DNA from 2 places in the Alkaliphilus sp. B6464 genome. Region 2 is predicted to be linked to the other one. Evidence: a T-box and tRNA genes for the amino acid it is inferred to sense, from the RefSeq annotation. Region 2 holds a T-box; the other holds one or more tRNA genes.

Region 1 (10,080 bases), on a different replicon from region 2:
TAGACTACCTACTCTAATTAAAAAACTATAATAGGTTAGAAACTTGTCCCTTGTGGTAGTCCAAAACAAGTTCCTATTATATGTCGCTAAGATCATAGGTTGGGAGGCGACAAAACATATTTTTAAAATTAGTTTAAAAATATTTAAGACATATGTTATGTTAAAACAAATATAGACATGTAGTTCAGCGGTTAGAATATACGTCTGATAAACGTATGGTCATTGGTTCAAATCCAATCATGTCTACCATTTAAATATGACCTGTTAGTTCAGTGGTAGAATATCTGACTGTCTATCAGAAGGTCATGGGTTCGAGTCCCATACAGGTCGCCATTTAGATCTTAGCAATACTATCAAGATTTTTTATATAAGTTTAAAGTTATATACTAATATATTATTCTTGGGTAGTTCAGAGGTGGAACGCCTGACTGTTAATCAGGATGTCGTGGGTTCGATCCCCACCCCAAGAGCCATTATGTTTTAAATCTAATGATAGGGAATAGCCAAATTGGTACGGCACTAGACTTTGACTCTAGTAATCGTAGGTTCGAATCCTACTTCCCTAACCATTAATAGAATTATAGAATAAAGAGTTTACTAATTTGCCGAAGTAGCACAATTGGCAGTGCATCCGATTTGTAATCGGAAGGTTGTGGGTTCAAATCCCACTTTCGGCTCCAATTTATTTAATTATTAATTGTTAGGCGAAAGGCAAAAATTGGTGTAATATAGAAAAACTAAGAAAAGAGCATATCTATATTGGTTTTATATTCACACCACATAATATGGAAGGATGTCCGAGAGGTTTATGGTGTCGGTCTTGAAAACCGATAGGGGTAGCGTTCCTATCCCTCGTGGGTTCAAATCCCACTCCTTCTGCCATTACATATCTCTATCAAGAAGGTGGAATATTGAGGAAAGATATTCTTCTTCAATAACGAGTGGAGATTGTTTGATTTAACTATTGTCTGAGTAGATAATGTATATAACTAACTGCTAATAGGCTAAGTTCTGACATGAGAATTAAGGGAGGTTATGTAGATTATTGTAGCAGGGTGATGCAGAGGTGGCAGTTTAGGTTCATAACCTAAAAGTCGTGGGTTCGAGTCCCATCCCTGCTCCCATTACGTAATTCAATACAAACCTGTTTTCTAAAGTATTTTTTATACTTTCTCGATGTATAAGTGAGAGAGATAAAGTGCCTATTATTTAAGGGTGTAACAAGCAGCCATCATACCTAGAATTAACTATTTATATTCTATGATATAGTAGTAACACAATGGTTTTGTATTGGACTTTTATGTGGAAGGTTGTCCGAATTGGTAAGGAAGCGGACTGCTAATCCGTAGTCGGACTAATAATTCGACTTGTGGGTTCGAGTCCCACACCTTCCGCCATAATTATATTTAAAAAAGAAAATATAGATAATAACAGGATGTGATATTATGCTGATTAAATATTCAAAAGGAGGACTACTTATAAGTTCTGTCGCCTCATGATAGAGGAGGTGTAGCCATGAGTAGATCTTTTAAAAGAACGCCAGTTATGAAAACTGGTGCCCAAGGGTCGAGAAAATTTTCAAAACGAGAGTCTAACAAAAAAGTTAGAAGATATAATAATGTTATTACTAATGGGAAAGCGTATAGAAAACTCTATAATTCATGGAATATATATGATTATATTTTCTATGTTCCTTGGAGTAATCATGAAAATTATCTTTATAGATCAAAAAATGAGTGGGAAAAGTATTATTATAGAAAATAAAATTTATTAATACGATATATTAGCCAACTGTACAAAAGTTGGCATTATAGGGGTGTAGTTCAGTTGGAAGAACAGTGGTCTCCAAAACCATATGTCAGGGGTTCGATTCCCTTCACTCCTGCCAATATGTTAAGAATAAAAAAGACTTTGGATTTCTCAAGGTCTTTTTTTATAAAAAACTCCTCTAAATCTTAGAGAAGGAGATTATAAAGGAGAACACTTAAAAAATAGAAGTATCCTTTAAAATTGTATCATAAAAATAAAAGGAAGGGAATAAATCCCTTCTAATTATTAATCCTTAATTTGATAATGTATCTTCATCAGAATCAATATCATCTACTTGAATTATAGGAATTTCTAAATAATGCTTTTCTGTAGGTTCCCCAACAAACGCATAACAATAAACCATATCATCTCTATCATATCCTATTTCAATTTCTGTAATTTTCTTATCTATAATATTTTTTTCATAGTATTCTATCATAGATATACTATCGGCTAAATCAGGCAATTCCTCTCCTGACTCATCTTCTTCTTGAATAGCCCACCTAAAATGGACTTCGTAACATAAGCCATCATCTAATTTAACATCGCTCTTAATATGGTGAAAAACGTGTACTTGCAATAATTCTATTACCTTTTTACCTAACAATATTTCTTCATATTTCGATTTATCATTCACACCATGTTTTTCAATATATCTTTCAAGTCTACTATAATTTGTACATGAACCCATTCTATCATTCTCCTTTCAATATTAAATGCCACATATGAAACAGTGAAACCCTACATATAAAAGACTATCAATATTATGTAATTATCAATTTATATTTCAAGTTGATTAATTATACGTATTGCCAGTACGATAATAATTTCTCGATAGTCTGATATCAAATTAGCATCAGTTTTTGCATATTGAACCAGACAATAGAGTATCTCATTTTGTGTATCAATACCATTTTTAAGAAGTATGAAATAAGTTATGATATTAACCACAATTTCTTCAACATCTTCATTTTTATAAAATAGATTATGAATATGAATATAGTAATGTATATATTCGTGTACTATTACTTGAGAGGTTTCTAGTATTGATAAGTTTCTAGCAAATAATATCTTCATACTATTATTTTTTTCAACAATAAAAGCACCCTTTACAGGCAATTGCTTATTAAATTCTAACTTTAATCGTTTATCAGATTTAAGTATGTGATATATTTTATTAAAAACGTTTTGGCAAATTAGGGGATCTCCTTCTGGATAAAAGTATTCTTCACCATAAGTTTTTAATAAATATGTGCCTAAGTTCATTAACCGTACATCATCTAAAAGATACTTTTCAACTTCTTTATAAAATTTAATATATCTACCAAGCAATATGTCAAATTCATTTTCTAAGAAAGACCTTGATTCCACTTTATACTCCTCCTTCTAACTGTTTCATTAATTACTGCATATTTGTTTTTAATATAACACCTGTTTTAGACATAAAAGAGCCAATGAAAGTTTTAAAATATATGTTATGTTAAAAGCAAATTACTAAAGATCAAACTTTTGTTGTTTAAGGAGGATTCTAGGTGAAAAAAAAAGAGAAAGTTAGTGTAAAATTTAAATTTAATTCTGTACGTTCAAGACTCATGATTTCATTAGTGTGTATGTCTATTTTTGCAATAGGTTCAGTGGGAATAATAAATTATATTAAATCTTTTAATATTCTACAGCAAAAACTAGCAGTTACTAGTAGCCAAACTTTAGGATATATTAATACAAGTATCAGTAATTATCTTGTAGGTGTAGAGAGTCAGGCAGCAATACTTTCAGAACTTCCAATTCTGAAAGATACTTATCATTACAATGTAAGCAGAGAGGAAATTGATGTAGTATCAAGTGCCACTGTCAATGAATCAATTGATACAATATCTAGTGCTACTGTTGGTGCTAAAGATTCATTAATAGGGGTATTTAAAGAAATAGAAAAAATTAACCCTAATGTAAAAAATGTATTTTTTTCTATAATAGATAAGACAACTATAATATATCCAGAGGTAGATTTAAGTAGATTTGATCCTACAACAAGAACTTGGTACCAACTAGCCATAAAGGACAATGGCAAGGCAGTATGGATTGACCCATATAAAGACATTACTTCTGGAGATATCATAGTAACTGTATCTAAGGCTGTGATAGATAATGGTAAGATTATAGGAGTCGTTGGTTTAGATGTTGATTTAAAAGAGTTTTCTAAGAATCTATCCAGTCTAAAAATAGGTGAAGAAGGATACGTGTATGTTGCAGACTCAAATGGAATAGCATTAGTACATCCTAATGAAAAAATTGTCGGAACGGATGATCCTAAAAAATCACCTATATGGACAGATGTTTTAATGAAAGGAAAAGGTTTCGTAAATTATAATTATAAGGGAGCGAAAAGGTTAGGAATTTATGAAACCAATGAAAAAACCGGATGGAAAATTATTTCTTCAATACCAGAAGAAGAACTATTAAGAGATACAAAAATATTGCTAACAAATACTATATTTATCGGATTGACAGTAATATTAATAACTATGTTATTTTCTTTTTTTATTAGTAAAAGTATTGGAAATAATATAAGAAAATTATTAGATAGTTTCAATAAGGCATCAGAAGGAGACTTAACAGTATCGACTAACTTTAAATCTATAGATGAATTCGGAGATTTAGGTAAAAGTTTTAATAAGATGATTCATAATATTAGAGAACTAATGTTAAATGTTAGAGCATCATCTAAAATTGTTGCACAAACTTCTGATTCAATACTTCAAATAACGGCCGAAACAAATATTGCAATGAATGATATTGCTGCTACAATTCAAGAAGTTGCAACTGGGACTCATGAACAAGCAAGAGATATTGATATGAACTCAAATAATATAAGTGAGTTAGCGAGAGAAATAGAGGAGATTACTAGACATACTTTTGAAGTAGACAAATTGTCCAATAATGCTAAAATATTAGGATATGAGGGTTTAGGTCAGGTTAAAATACTTGTAGATAAAACTGAAAGAACTGGAGAATCTACTAAAAAGGTTAATGAAATAATATTGGAAATGAAAGATTCGGCAGATGAAATTAATTCAATTACTGAAACAATTAATCAGATTGCAGATCAGACAAATTTACTCGCTTTAAATGCAGCAATAGAGGCTGCAAGAGCAGGAGAGGCAGGTAGAGGCTTCTCTGTTGTGGCTGATGAAGTCAGAAAACTTGCAGAACAATCATCTAAAGCCACCCAAAATATTAGTAATCTAATTTCTAATATGAATGATAAAACGAATGAGGCTGTTAACGCTATGAAACAATCGAAAACAAGTGTTGATGAACAAGTTGTTGCAGTAGATTTAACCAAAGGTATTTTTGATAAGATTCTAAATTCAGTTCAGGAACTTGATTCTAAAGTTACAGAAATAAAAGAATCTACAATTGAAATGGATAATAAGAAAAATCAAATTGTTGACAATACCCAAAGTGTTTCAGTAGTTTCAGAAGAAATTAGTGCTAGTACCCAAGAAGTATCGGCATCGGCAGAAGAAATTGCAGCAACAACAAGCACTTTTGTAGAGTGTTCAGAAAACTTAAAGCAGTTATCAGATGAATTAATTCAACAGATGAATAGTTTTAAGTTATAAAGAGAGAGGGGTAATATTACTCCTCTTTATCATCTTCATATATCTTCTCGATTAATTTAAATGTTATTTGTTTTTTATTTAAATCTATTTCATAAACCTGTACTATTACTTTTACTCCGAATGTAAATTTGTCATTTTTATTATTTTGAGAGTAATAGGAGAAAATATCTTCATCATATAAATATTGCTTATCCATATTGAAATCTTCGACATAAATAAATCCCTCAACAGTGTTTTCAAGAGATACAAATATACCTTTGTTTGTTACTCCAGATACAATTCCTTTAAATTCTTGGCCTTTTTTATCTAACATATATTCGCACATTTTGAGTTTTTTACTATCATTTTCACATTGATTTGCCTTCATTTCCATAGAAGTAGCATGTTTGCTTATGTCAGGAAGTTCCTTGTTATACTCTAGAATTTCTTTCTGTGATAAATTTCCATGCAAATACGCTTTAATTATCCTATGAATTTGAAGATCAGGGTATCTTCTAATAGGTGAAGTAAAATGACTATAGTGTGTACTGGCAAGTCCAAAGTGGCCAATGTTTTCGTTACTATACTTAGCCTTCGTCAAACTTCTAAGGAGTATATGATTTATTTGAAAGTATTCTTTTTTATTTTTATATTCTTCTAATATAATTTGTAACCCTTTGGGAGAAGGAGTAATATTAACTTGTTCTTCTGATATAGTATTAAGGAATTTTATGAATGATTGTGCTTTCTCATCTGAAGGTTTATCATGAATTCTATAAAGAAAAGGAATTTCTTTAATAGAGAAATATCTACTAATAGCCTCATTTGTAACAATCATAAATTCTTCTATTAAGTTTGTAGCAGAATTTTTTTCATACAACTCAATAGAGATAGGTTTCTTCTTGTTGTTTAATATAACTTTAGGTTCAGGAAAATCAAAATCAATAGAACCTCTATTATATCTTTTCTGGGCTAATATATTTCTTAATTCTTCCATCATTAATATGTCATCAAGAACATGTCCATATCTTAATATTAATTCTTCATCTTTTTTTTCGATAATTTTATTTATATTAATATAAGTCATTTTCTCAATAGTATTAATTAATGATTCTACAATTTCAGTATTAACAACTTCTCCATTGTGATTTATTTCCATAAAACAAGTAAGAGCAAACCTATTTGTATTTGGATTTAGACTACATAACCCATTTGAAAGTTTTTCAGGTAACATAGGAAGCACACGATCTACCAAATATACACTAGTTCCTCTATTTAATGCTTCTTTATCAAGGGGTGCTCCTTTTTTAACATAATGTGTAACATCTGCTATATGAACGCCCAATTTGTAGTTTCCATTTTTCAATTTTTCAATAGAAACTGCATCATCAAAATCTTTAGTATCTTCACCATCAATAGTGAAAATTTTTAAATGTCTTAAATCTTTCCGGTGCAGAAGTTCTCTTTTTATTTCTTCCTTATCAATTTTATCAGGAAAATCTTCTATTTGTTTTAACACCTCATTAGGAAACTCCGTAGACAGTCCATATTGCCTAATTATTGATATAATATCCATTCCAACTTCATCTTTTTTTCCTAAAATTTCGGATATGGTGCCTTCAGGATTTTTACCATTTTTGGCTCTCTTAATAATTTTAACGATTACCTTATCATTATTCCTTGCACCATTAAAGTGTTCTTTATTAATATAAATATCTTTAAATTTATCATTGTCAGGAATAACAAAAGCATAACTTCCATTATCAATAAAATCTCCTACAATTTTATGTTTTTTTTCTTCAATAATAGATATAATTTTGCCTTCAGATTCATTGCTTTTAGAATGAGAGGTGTATATGATTTTCCCTATAACAAGGTCTCCGTCCATAGCACCGTTTAAATTCTTACTATGAATAAATAAATCTTTAGCAAATCTATTTTTATCTAGAGGAATTAAAAATCCAAAATGATTACTCTTTCCTTGATAATACCCAATGATAGCATCACTAGATAAGATATAAGTTTTATTTGGCATAAAATATACAATTTGCATTTTCTCTAGTTCTTGAAGAAACCTAAAACAGTTAGATTGATTTCTTCTAAGAATAGGGTATAGTCCTATCAATTCTTCATAAGTCTTAGGAGTATAATCACTATCATTCAATAAGGTGATAAGAAACTTTTTAAACATAAGAATCACATCCTTTCGGTAAGGTAACAGCATTATAAAAAAGAAAGAAGTTAGAATCAAATTAAAAATAAAAAGTATAATAAAAAACAGTATTAATGAATACTGTTTTTTGTATATTTCATATTATATTAATTATTTTTTAACTATTTTATAATCGAGAATTATATGTGCTAAAGGCACCTGAATAAAAGACCACCATATATTTATATTTAAGATCCATAGTATATATATAACTATTGGAATTGTAATAATAAACCCTAAATAGCATACATTACTTGACAATAAATAGTTATCTATCTTCTTTAATAGTTTTATTATAATTACTCATTCCTTTCAATATTAATTTTGCCCTTCTAAAATTTTAGGTACTCCTAATCTTACTAAATCATTTTCATAAGAAATATTTCAATTATCTAAAAGATTTCTGAATCCTTGATGCCATAGTGCTTCTTCTTTTCTTCTATCTTTTATCTCATTCAAGAGTCTTGTAAGTAAATCTTCCCATTCAGCATTTTGTCTTACAAAAACACTGCGATTTATAACTAATAAACTATTGTTTAACATCTTTAATTGCGTTTGTCATTATGTCTACTTTTGTGTTAAAAATCAATGAAACAGCCTTATACTTTAAAGGAAATAGACGAAAATGATTTTTAACCCTCCCCAATTTAAACAATTTACAGTATCTTTATTTTAAGAATTTTAAACACAGGATTTTTATTATTGGCTTTGTTTTAAAAGAATGCTGATAGTTCCTATAAAAAATGTATTAGTATTACGAAATATTAGATTATTGATTTATTCTTCAATGACATTGAATGACAAACAAGAGCCTTTACCAATTAATATTCCTCTGGTTTCTTCTGTCACACCCTCTGGTACAACCAACGTACCATACCAACCTTTTAAATTTTCTTTAACCTCTTTAAGAGTAACAATTTTATACTTATAACATGGTGACATTGGAACATATTCAATATTCATTTTTAATCCTCCTTCATACTGTTATTAGATACCTAGTACCTTGTATATACATTTTCTGTAAATCAACACTAATTTAAAGCAAAGCCTTATTGTTTAATCTAACATGCGAATGATAATAGAAATATCAGTATTTGAAAATACTTTTACTATAATGGGCTTAACATCTTCCCAACGGCATTTATCGAGTCCTGATGCAATCTTAGGCATAACTAGAAACTTTTCATTATTAACAATCATTTGATCTTTTAAATCATCTAAACATAACCTTAAATTTTTCAAATACTCGTCATAAGGAATACATTCTCTATTTCTATAATAAGTTTTCCCGGGAACTCTTGCAGCCTTCCATGATTGATCTTTAGTAATTAGATTATAAACCTTTCCAACTTTATTACTTTCGTATTTGATGGCTTTACCTATAATGGCTCTAGGTTTTAGATATACTTTCATTAATGGATCTTTTTTATCAAATATTTTTGTAATACCTGCATTCACATGACAGTCCTCTGCAATGCAATGTGCATAAACATATTTTAATTTATTAGTATTAAATAAATCTCCAATTTCTTCAGTTATAGAGAATTCCGATGATAGATTAGTATTATTGCTAAATAAAGATAATTGTTCCAGTTCTTGTACAGCAAGATATTTATAATCTTGCCAAAACACTTCAATACTTATATCTTTATTACACCATAAAGGTACTTTATATGGACTAAGTTCCCAACTTATTTGAGGATACTCAATTCCCTGTTTATATCCCCATGTTCCAATGGCAATTCTTTGAGCACCTTGAAGTGATTTATTGAGATGTTCAAGAGCCTTGTATACCGCAGGGACCTGAAGATCTACACCACCAGTAGCATCTGCATGAGGATTATATAATGAATTAGCCATATTACATAAATTATTAAGAGTAGTAGGGTGGTTTTTTAAGTATTCATAGTAAGAACGGTTATAAAATTTCTCCAAGGCCTGTTCTCTAGTATAAATCTCATTATTATATTGATAAACTACTTTCCATTTGCCTACTCCATATTTTTTATCCCACTCATTTTTGGACTTCTCTCTATTTTTAGGTCCACCTGCACGACCAATTTTTTTAACTATTCTAAACATAATTAATGCCTCCTATCAATTAATGAATTTCCATATTAAAATCTAATATATATTACATACAAACAACTTCTTTTCTCAAATTATTTTTTTAAACATAACACAGTTTTGAAAGTTTGTTTTTCATATTTTGTGTTATGTTTAGAGTACAAACTTGAAAAAAAGGATATTTAACCATTACTATATATGCACATATTATTTTAGGTATTTATCTACTATATTTTAAAGATATTATTTATATAAAAGGAGGAATTTCATTGAATCTATCGCAATTAGAACGAATAGAAAAAATAAATGAACTAATAAAAGTTATTGGAGATACTGATAGAAAATTTTTTAATTATAATGGCTGTTATTCAAGATTTGTAGTGCAAGGTA
Region 2 (10,080 bases):
ATATCTTTTGAAGGTTCCTCTTTCAATGTTGGAAAGTTCATCTTTTATAACTATTTTTCCTCTATCAATCACAACCTGATTATAATCTAGATCATCAATTGTCTGCGGAGAAAGACCTAAAGATAAATCGGACAAAATAAATACAGGGCACTGATATTTATCTGCTAGGTTAAATGCTCTAATTGTATCGTAAAAGCAATCTTCTACTGTGGAAGGAGATAAAATAATATTAGAATATTCTCCATGTCCTCCATAATATATGGCAAATAAATCACTTTGCTCATGTTTAGTTGGAAGTCCTGTACTAGGGCCTCCTCTTTGAATATCAGCTATTACAACGGGAGTCTCTGTAATTCCTGCAAGTCCGATACCTTCCATCATTAAAGATATACCAGGTCCAGAAGTAGCAGTCATACTTCGTACACCACCATAAGAAACACCTACAGCCATTGTAATTGCAGCAATCTCATCTTCAACTTGTACCATAGCTCCTCCATAACGTGGAAGAACCTTCCCCATATATTCCATTACCTCAGAAGCAGGAGTAATTGGATATGAAGGTATAAATCTACAACCTGCCATTAAAGCACCAAATCCTATAGCTTCATTCCCCATCATAACTGCTTTGGATGATTTTTTTTCAGATATGGATAAAAAGTACTCTTCTTTATTGAATATATCACCATCATAATTATAGGATTCTTTAAGTGCCTTTAAGTTTTTTTCAACTATTTCATCACCTTTAGTATGGTATTTTTCTTTTAATGATTGGGACAATTCGTTCTGCTCAAGGCCCATTAACCGACCTAAAAAACCTAGGGCACGGGTGTTTTTTATTATTGGAGCACTTAAGTCTTTTGCTATTTCTGTAATAGGTAGCGGAATTAATGAGTCTTCTTTGTAGTTTAAATCCTTAGAAGATAATATAGAGTCGAATAATATCAAGCCATTTGGCTTTAGCTTGCAATTGAATAAGTCAATTGTTTCTTTATCTAATGCTAATATAATATCTAATCCATCTTTAGAACAAAGCTGTTTTTCCACACCAATAGATATCGTCATTGTAGTGTTACCGCCTTTAATTCTAGAAGAAAAATTTCTATTTCCATAGGTGTAGTACCCTAAATTAGATAGAGTTTTCATTAAGTTAGTGCCTAGGCTAACTACGCCTTCTCCTTGAATGCCTCCAATTAATAAAGTTAAATTTTTTTTCAAATAACTCACTCCTAAGAATATAATATATCAATAATTATCTACTATTATTTATATTACTACCATATTTTAATCATGATTAATCATGTATAGTTACATATATAAGGTAAACGCAAGACTATTATTTAACATATTAATATTCTGAATTTTAATTAAATTACAGCACGAAATAATATTTAGTTGACAGGATGATACATAACCTATAAAATATTGTAAAACATAAGATATAAAGCGATGAATAAGAGTAGTAGCTATAGTGTTTTTCTAGAGCGAGCCGAAGATGGTGGAAGTTCGGTGTTGAGCATATAGTGAATGGACTTATGAGTGCTGGCTGAAATAATAGTAGGCTAAGACGGTATTCCTCCGTTATAAGGAAAGTTGAATTATAAACGACAAGTAGGATGCTTTGCATCAACTAGAGTGGTACCGCGGAGAATAACTCTTCGTCTCTAAGTAATTAATTAGAGATGGAGAGTTTTTATTATTAATAAAAGGAGGTATATAAAATGAACAATCAAGGTAAAAAACTAGTATTTAGTGGTGCACAGCCAACAGGAAGCTTAACATTAGGTAATTATATTGGAGCTGTACAAAATTGGAAGATTTTAGAAGAAGAGCATGACTGTTTGTACTGTATTGTAGATTCACATTCTTTAACTATACGTCATGATCCAAAAGAATTTCGCAAAACTTCATTGTCATTTTTAGTACAGTATTTAGCAAGTGGCCTAGACCCAGAGAAGAACATTATTTATTTTCAATCCCATGTTCCACAACATGCAGAGCTAAGTTGGATCTTAGGTTGTAACACATATGTAGGAGAATTAAGCAGAATGACTCAGTTTAAAGATAAGTCAGAAAAAAATAAGGATAATATTAATTCTGGTTTATTTACTTATCCTGTACTTATGGCAGCAGATATATTATTATATAGAGCTAATCTTGTGCCCGTTGGTGATGATCAAAAGCAACATTTAGAGATAACTAGGGATATTGCTATGCGTTTTAATAATTTATATGGAGAAACTTTCCCAATACCAGAAGTTTATACACCAAAGGTAGGAGCTAGAATTATGAGTTTACAAGAGCCAACTAAGAAGATGTCAAAGTCTGATGATAATGTTAATGGAACAATATTTTTAATGGATTCTGATGATGTTATTATGAAGAAGATGAAAAGAGCAATTACGGATAGTGAAAATCTTGTAGCTTATAGAGATGAACAACCAGGAGTTAAAAATTTAATTACCATATATTCTAGGCTATCAGGCTTATCTATAGAAGAAATAGTATCTAAATATGAAGGTAAGGGATATGGTGCCTTTAAGAAGGATACAGCAGAAGTGATTATAGAGTTTTTAAGACCATTTAAGAAGAGTTATGAGGATTACATGAATAATTTGGATTATGTAGAAAAAATATATAAAACTGGTGCAAAAAGGGCTTATGAATTAGCAGAAGATACTATGAGCTCAGTACGCGATAGAATAGGATTAATACAAAAATAATAATAAGCTGAGAAATTATCACATTTCTCAGCTTATTATTATTTTGTGATTCTAATATAAGTTGAAAGTATTATTGACGAATTGAAAAACCAGCGTTTTCAATCATTTTTTTAACTTCATCAATATTATCAGTTTCAATCCTAACAATAATTTTTACTACTTTAGTAGGTACATTAGGATCGTCTATTAGTAAACTTATAATATTGGCACCCGCTTTAGAAATAACATCAGTTAAAGCTGCTAATCTTCCTTTAATATCATAGGAAGTAATTACAAGTTTATGTCCCTTATCTATTCCATAAAGATGTGTATAATGTCTAAAAATAGTTTTATGAGTAATAATACCTAAAAATTCTCCTTCGGTATTATTAATAACAACAAATGGAATATTAGTTTCTGCAAGAAGCAGAGCAGCATCTTCAACACTATCGTAAAGTGTAAGACTCGGTATGTCTGTATGAATTAAGTCATTTACGGTTACGTTGTTATTATTTTCTTCCATCATAGCCTTTAAAAGCTTTACCTTTGCAATTACGCCCACAAATTTATTGCCCTCCACAACAGGTAATGATAAAAAGTTTCCTTCCTCAATTACTTTTAGTGTGGATTTTAAATCTAGACTAGGATCAATCAATATTAGCTTTTCTTTAGGTACAATAAAATTAATAGAAATCATAGTTATCCCCCTTTTAAATATACTCATTTAAATATATAAGGCTATTTAGAAAATATGTATATTAGTATTTAAAAAATAGAATTCTACTTTATAAATACCCCTTAAATTAATAGACAAACATATCGATAGAAGAAAATACCACTAATAAACAATTAGTATATAGAAAAAATATATATAAGTGAGGTGATATTATGATAGACAAGAATAAAGTAGTTATCCCGGAGGCTAGACAAGCATTAGAATTATTCAAAGAGGAAATTGCTAATGAACTTGGATTGGAAAATGAAACTAGAGCTGGGTATGTAGGTGGATATATGGTTAAAAAAATGGTAGAGGATGCTGAAAAATCCTTAGTGCATTTAGGAAGGTCATAGTACCTTCCTTATTTTTTTAGTACCATAATATTGACTGAATTGAATATAAAAGGTATGCTTATTATTAATAGGTATTATTGCAATCTAAAGCAAGAAGTAAGTATATATAGTAGGCTAAGGGAAGTGGTAGATTGAAAAAAACTAGTAAACTAATCGTTCTTATATTTTTTACTATATTCGGTATAACAATCGGTATTCAATTTAACTCAATGATAGGTGGAGATTTTACTTCTCCACACAAAAATGAAATAGAGGCTCAGGAAGTATCCGATCTAAGAAAAACTACTGAAGATATGAAAACAAGAATAATTGATTTAAAAAAACAAGTGGATACACTAGAGCAAGAGCGGGCTGTTGAAAGTGTTCCTTTACAAAAGTTAAAAACAACTGTTGATGAGTATAAATTTTTAGCAGGGTATTCATCAGCTTCTGGGCCAGGAATTACTATTGTTTTAGATAGTGACTTACAAAAGAATATCGCTGAAATTATTGAAGGAAGAAGGTATTTAATAAGCTTGGTTAATGAGTTGAAAGCTTTCGGAGGAGAAATTATATCGATTAATGATTATAGAGTTGTTGGGCGTAGCGAGATAACATTAGCCGGAAATCATATTAATGTGCATGGTAAGCCTATTGCGCCCCCATATATTATTCAAGCCATTGGAAGTCCAGACTCACTCAAACGTTATGTAGAACGTGGAACCCTTATATTTGAACTTATGGCATCTAATGGGATTACTTCAAATATAAAGTTTTCAGAGGATATTAAAATACCTGCATTAGCAAATGAAAAACCATCACAATTTTCAAATATAGTGGAAGATTAGTGATTTTGGATGGTTTGCAATTTTTTACAAAATAAAAAACAATAAGCCATAAAGCCTTATTGTTTTTTATTTTGTAATTGTGATAATATCAGATGACTATTAACATCCAATTTTATAAAAGCATTCTGTATTGAATGTATTAATAGATTCATCAATAACTAATAACTTAGAATTATATCCACTATAAGCATCTATGTCTTGAAAAGCTGGTAGTGTTATAGAAACTAGAACTAAAAGCATTATTAAGCTCTTCTTCACTAAAATCTACCTCCTTTAAGAATAGGTTTTTAAAAATCTTCAACAAAAATCTTGTTTAATATATTTTTTGTAAAGTAGCTAAAAATATTACAGTAGTTTATGGAAGTTGAATTGGCTTAAAGATTATATTGTATGTTTTTCCTGGGAAATTATTTGTCGTAAAACCAAAAAATATTATAAATTATGTTAATATAAAAGGAGAAGTCAAATTATGAGAGTAAGGAATATTTCAAATGCAAAAGAATTATTGAAGGAATATACTTATTATATAGAAAATCCAAGTTTATCAAAAGGTAATTGGAAGGCTTATTTTAAAAATCATAATCCTATTCATATAGAGATAGGAATGGGAAAAGGACAATTTTTAACTACTCTAGCTAAGACATATAATTCTATTAATTATATTGGTATCGAAAAAATTGAAGAATTAGTACTAAAATCTGTTAGAAATTTAGAAAGTACAGAAATTAGCAATATGGCGTTAATACATTTAAATGCATTGAATTTGCAAGATGTTTTTTTGAAAGGCGAGGTTAAAAGAATTTACTTAAACTTTAGTGATCCTTGGCCAAAGGCGAGACATGAAAAAAGGAGATTAACGCATAGTAATTTTTTGAAGATGTATAGAAATATTTTAAGTGAAGATGGAGAAATACACTTAAAAACTGATAGTCTAGATCTATTTGAATTTTCACTTGAAGAGATCAATAGAGAAGGTTTCTATTTAAGTGAAATAATATATGATTTATACAATAAACAAGATAATGAAATAGCTAAAACTGAATATGAAGAGAAGTTTATATCTCAGGGAAAACCTATTTATAAGTGCATTGCTTCGATAAACAAAGACTAAGTTAATATGGAGTTTTAACTCATCTGAATGCGTGTTGCGTTTTACCACTGAGAACAATTAGTCTTGGTATGTATATTTCTAAGAGATGGACAGCTTTCGCTCCATCTTTTAGAATATAGAGGCTTAGAATTGTTAGCTATCGGATTAAAGTGAAGGGTGGGTAATGAATGAGCATAGAAAGTAAATTTGAAAACTTAATTAATAATGCACAAGACGGATTTAAAATGTCTACTACACAATACTGCCTAAAAAAATTAAACCCTAGAACTTTAATTTCTAAAAATAAATTTGTGAGAAATAGTTATATATCTTCTCCTAATGAGGGCGTAAATCATTTTTATGAAATTGATACTGAGGGTAATCTAGCTTTTTATTTAGTGTGTGATGGACAAAAAAGCCTGGAATGGATTCTAGAAGATTTAATTTATAAGATTTCAAAAGAAAATAACTGTATTTATTTAAAATTTATAGTAGGAGCTAAGTCCATAGTTATTCCATTTATGTTAAAGGATACTTACTCTCTATATTGTCTTACAAGAATAGTAATACAGTCTAATATTATGTTGTACTATTTAATGGAAAATAAAAAGGAATATATTTATTTAGGATACAATGAGATAAATATTTCTAAAGAAATTAAAGAATATATAATTAAAAACATAAATTATGAGATTGAAACTAAGAAAATAGAAGCTAAATAAGGCTCTTAACAACTATCTCCAAAATACCTATTAAAATTATATGACAAATTCCCCATGAAATATTTACTAATGCCTCGCTTAGTTTTATATCCTTTTCTTCTCTTAAAACATCCATTATATTAGAATGATCTACTAGTCTATTGGATTTTTTTAGACGTATTGGCACAAAAAAACCAAAGATTCCAACTGCTATAATAATTGTAGAAACAATATAATTAGCATTTAAAATTGTTGGGAGTAAGTTATTACCTTTTATAAAACCAAATAAAGCTGCTAATAGAGAAGTTAGCAGAATGCTTCCTATAGAATAAGAAAAGACTTTTTTAAATCTTTCAATAATAGTTTTCATTTGATCACTCCTGTTTTATTATCTAATGAAGTATAAAATTTCTAATTATTAATGGCGCATAAAACATATTAGGTTAATTAAGTACATATATAATTTTACACTATTTATGGTATTAAATAAAGGCTTCTTAGGTTAAAAATGCTACTAGTAGAAGCCCTTATTTTAAAAAATTCTTATCATATTAATAAATTACTAGTAGAGATAACAAATACCAATAGCTTCTAACCCTAAGTGAGAACCAATAACTGGACCTAGTTCATATATTTCTGTATTAGCATTTGGAAAACGCTTCTGAATCATTTTTTCATACTCTTTTGCCTCGTCTAAAATACCTATATGGCATATACCAATAGTAGAAGCATTGGATGGAATATCTTCAAGCATTTTGTCCATTGCTTTTTTCTTTCCTCTAACTTTACTTAAAGGCTCTAATTTTCCGTCTATTAATCCAATAATAGGTTTAATATTCAATAAAGAACCTATCATTGCTTCGGCTGTTGAAAGACGTCCACCTTTTTTCAAGTAGTCCAAGGTTGCTACTGTTAAACGTATACCAGTATGTTTTTTTTGTTCTTCAATCTCGTCTACTATTTGTTGCCTTGATAATCCTTGTTCTGACAATTGAATTGCTTTTTCAACTAAAGCTTTTAGATTGGCAGCAGCAGTTAATGAATCTATAATGGATATTTTAGATGGATCTACAATGCTAGCTGCTGCATTAGCACTGTTAAATGTGCCACTTAACTTTGAAGATAGGGTAATAGCAATTACTTCATAGTTTTCTTTTATTGCTTTATTAAACACCTCGGCAAAGGCACCAATAGATGGCTGAGATGTGGTTGGAAAATCTGAAGATTTTGAGAGCTTTTTAAAAAATACATCAAATTCTCCTGGCAAACCTTCATTTTTCACAGAACCTTCAAAATTAACAGATAGTGGAACTATATCAATATTATATTTTTCTATAAAAGATTTATCTATATATGCTGTACTATCAGTTACAAATTTAATTTTAGACATTTAATCAACTCCTTATAGACTGTAATAATTATATGAATATAATATCAGGTACTAGTACCTGTTGTAAAGTATAATTATGATATCTTGCATTAAAACGTATGTTCGAAGTATAATGGTATTACATCTATGAAGAAAGGAAGGATATAATGTTAGGGAGAACTCATGTTACTTTAGGTTTGATGTTATCATTATTAGTAGTTCCAATTTTAGGGTCCTCCTTAACTATTGGTAAATTTAACTTGCCTGCTATTATAGTGTCGATAATAGGAGCTTTATTACCAGACTTAGATATGGGGACATCTTTTTTGGGAGCCAAATTTGGTTTTATTAAGGCCAAGCATATAAAAAAAATATGGATTGCTATTTTAACTTTAACGTCAATTGTTGCGATTATTTTTTTAAAGGATACTCCTGTTTTTTATGGTATTGCTTTTATAATTTTTCTAGGATTTGTATTTGCTGATAAATTTGCACGAAAAGGGTACTATACAATTAGAAACTTTGTACAATCTATAGTAGGTATATCAATTATTTTATTTTCTTACTACTATCAGCACTATGTTTTAGTTTTTGTCGGGATTATTCTAATTTTATTATTATTCAGTAAGCATAGGGGATTATCCCACTCTATTGTTTTTTTAATTGGATCCACATTTGCGGTTAGAAAAATAAGCTTATTTTATGGAGATGTGGACTATAGTATAATTTTCGCAGTGAGTATGGGTAGCCATCTATTAGGAGATATGCTCACAAAATCGGGGATAGGACTGTGGGTACCTTTTAATAGCAAACGTATTAAGTTTCCATATACTATAAAAACTGGTGGAAAGGTAGAAAAACTCATCTTTATAGCGGCTTTATTTGCAATATTTAATATATTGAAAGGGTTATAATTATAGATTGAATAGAGCCTTTATTTGTAAAAAGAAAAAACAAGCTTTTTTGTTGAAATATTGTTATACTAGTATGGTATAAACTATTATAATCCTACATAAGAGGTGATTTAGTGAATATGATAAAAACTAGAAATATAGTAAACGGTGCAATGTGTATTGCACTAGGAGTACTGCTACCCCAGGTGTTTCATTTAGTAGGTGGTGCTGGGCCTGCATTTTTACCAATGCACATACCTGTTTTATTGGCTGGTTTTTTAGTTAGTCCAATTACAGGTTTATATGTAGGAATATTGACTCCAATTTTAAGTCATTTAATTACCGGTATGCCACCTGTTGCACCAATACCTATGCTTCCGATTATGATATTTGAGTTATCTACATATGGATTTATTGCCGGTATATTATATAATAAACTGAGGATGAATATATTTATATCTTTGGCTGGATCTATGTTGGCAGGTAGGATTACTTATGGACTTATTGTTTATATTATGCTCACATTTTTTCATGTTAAAATGGCAGGACCTATAGCTGCTGTAATAGGAGCTGTTAATAATGGTATATTAGGTATAGTTCTTCAAATAGCATTTATACCTGTACTTGTGAAGTTATTGGAAGGGGAGTTAATTCATGTCAGATCGAATATTAGCCCAAAATAAACTGACGGAAGGAGAATATTCCTGTGTTTTAGTAAAGGATGGAAATATAATAATGACTTCCTACGATAAAGGAATTAAACCGTTACTTACTAAGCTAATAGAAGATGAAAAATTTTTAGAAAATGCCGTGTTGGCTGATAAGGTTATTGGAAAAGCAGCTGCTTTATTATCGATATTTGCTGGTATTAAGTCAGTATATGCCCATGTAATAAGTGATTGTGCTAAAATGATATTGGAAAAAAACGGAATAGATGTTGAATATAATCGTATTGTACCATATATTATGAATAAAGATGGAACAGATAAATGCCTTATGGAAAAACTTATCGATGATATAGAAGATCCAGCAGAAGCTTTTACAGTATTTAAGAATTTTTTTAAAGTATAGTGAAGTGTGTTTTCTTATACTTAAAAAACAGACAAAAGCAGCTTTGCTGATTTTTTAAACAAATATGATAGCTACAGTTAGTAGGGAAGTGATAAAATGGGATGTTGTAAAGGTACAAAAAGAAATAAACAAGAAAATAAAAAACCATGTCCACTTTGTAATACCCTTGGAAATAATATTCACTATTTGGCTGTGGAGATGGTAGTAAAGGAAGATATAATTTCAGCAGTAACAAAGGAAGATTATTTTGTATGTATTAATAATAGCTGCGATGCTGTTTTTTATAATGAATCTGGCGACAGGATATTTTTAGCGCAGGATATAAATATGGGATCAAATTTTGATGAAGTAACGAAACA

Evidence for each region. The T-box of region 2 lies ahead of trpS (tryptophan--tRNA ligase). A T-box ahead of a tRNA ligase gene usually reads a tRNA of that ligase, here a tRNA-Trp.
Region 1: it encodes a tRNA-Trp, which carries the amino acid that the T-box ahead of trpS (tryptophan--tRNA ligase) is inferred to sense. The anticodon was not compared.

What each region holds. Positions count from the first base shown of each region.
Region 1 is NZ_CP058558.1:141,204-151,283, reverse strand. Features, by position in the region: tRNA gene HYG84_RS18560 (tRNA-Ile) at 174-249, shown strand; tRNA gene HYG84_RS18555 (tRNA-Asp) at 259-333, shown strand; tRNA gene HYG84_RS18550 (tRNA-Asn) at 399-473, shown strand; tRNA gene HYG84_RS18545 (tRNA-Gln) at 494-569, shown strand; tRNA gene HYG84_RS18540 (tRNA-Thr) at 605-680, shown strand; tRNA gene HYG84_RS18535 (tRNA-Ser) at 788-882, shown strand; tRNA gene HYG84_RS18530 (tRNA-Met) at 1,050-1,124, shown strand; tRNA gene HYG84_RS18525 (tRNA-Ser) at 1,305-1,397, shown strand; gene HYG84_RS18520 (hypothetical protein) at 1,516-1,764, shown strand; tRNA gene HYG84_RS18515 (tRNA-Trp) at 1,813-1,888, shown strand; gene HYG84_RS18510 (hypothetical protein) at 2,063-2,500, opposite strand; gene HYG84_RS18505 (hypothetical protein) at 2,590-3,180, opposite strand; gene HYG84_RS18500 (methyl-accepting chemotaxis protein) at 3,342-5,432, shown strand; gene rnr (ribonuclease R) at 5,449-7,602, opposite strand; gene HYG84_RS18490 (hypothetical protein) at 8,008-8,166, opposite strand; gene HYG84_RS18485 (hypothetical protein) at 8,401-8,586, opposite strand; gene HYG84_RS18480 (hypothetical protein) at 8,680-9,705, opposite strand; gene HYG84_RS18475 (hypothetical protein) at 9,960-10,080, shown strand, end outside.
Region 2 is NZ_CP058557.1:1,933,334-1,943,413, forward strand. Features, by position in the region: gene HYG84_RS09340 (2-oxoacid:acceptor oxidoreductase subunit alpha) at 1-1,215, opposite strand, end outside; T-box leader at 1,438-1,666, shown strand; gene trpS (tryptophan--tRNA ligase) at 1,719-2,720, shown strand; gene HYG84_RS09350 (CBS domain-containing protein) at 2,791-3,396, opposite strand; gene HYG84_RS09355 (alpha/beta-type small acid-soluble spore protein) at 3,588-3,770, shown strand; gene HYG84_RS09360 (DUF881 domain-containing protein) at 3,902-4,597, shown strand; gene HYG84_RS09365 (hypothetical protein) at 4,697-4,855, opposite strand; gene trmB (tRNA (guanosine(46)-N7)-methyltransferase TrmB) at 5,067-5,708, shown strand; gene HYG84_RS09375 (hypothetical protein) at 5,876-6,409, shown strand; gene HYG84_RS09380 (hypothetical protein) at 6,402-6,758, opposite strand; gene HYG84_RS09385 (DegV family protein) at 6,951-7,778, opposite strand; gene HYG84_RS09390 (metal-dependent hydrolase) at 7,925-8,671, shown strand; gene HYG84_RS09395 (ECF transporter S component) at 8,791-9,333, shown strand; gene HYG84_RS09400 (DUF1893 domain-containing protein) at 9,305-9,721, shown strand; gene HYG84_RS09405 (hypothetical protein) at 9,818-10,080, shown strand, end outside.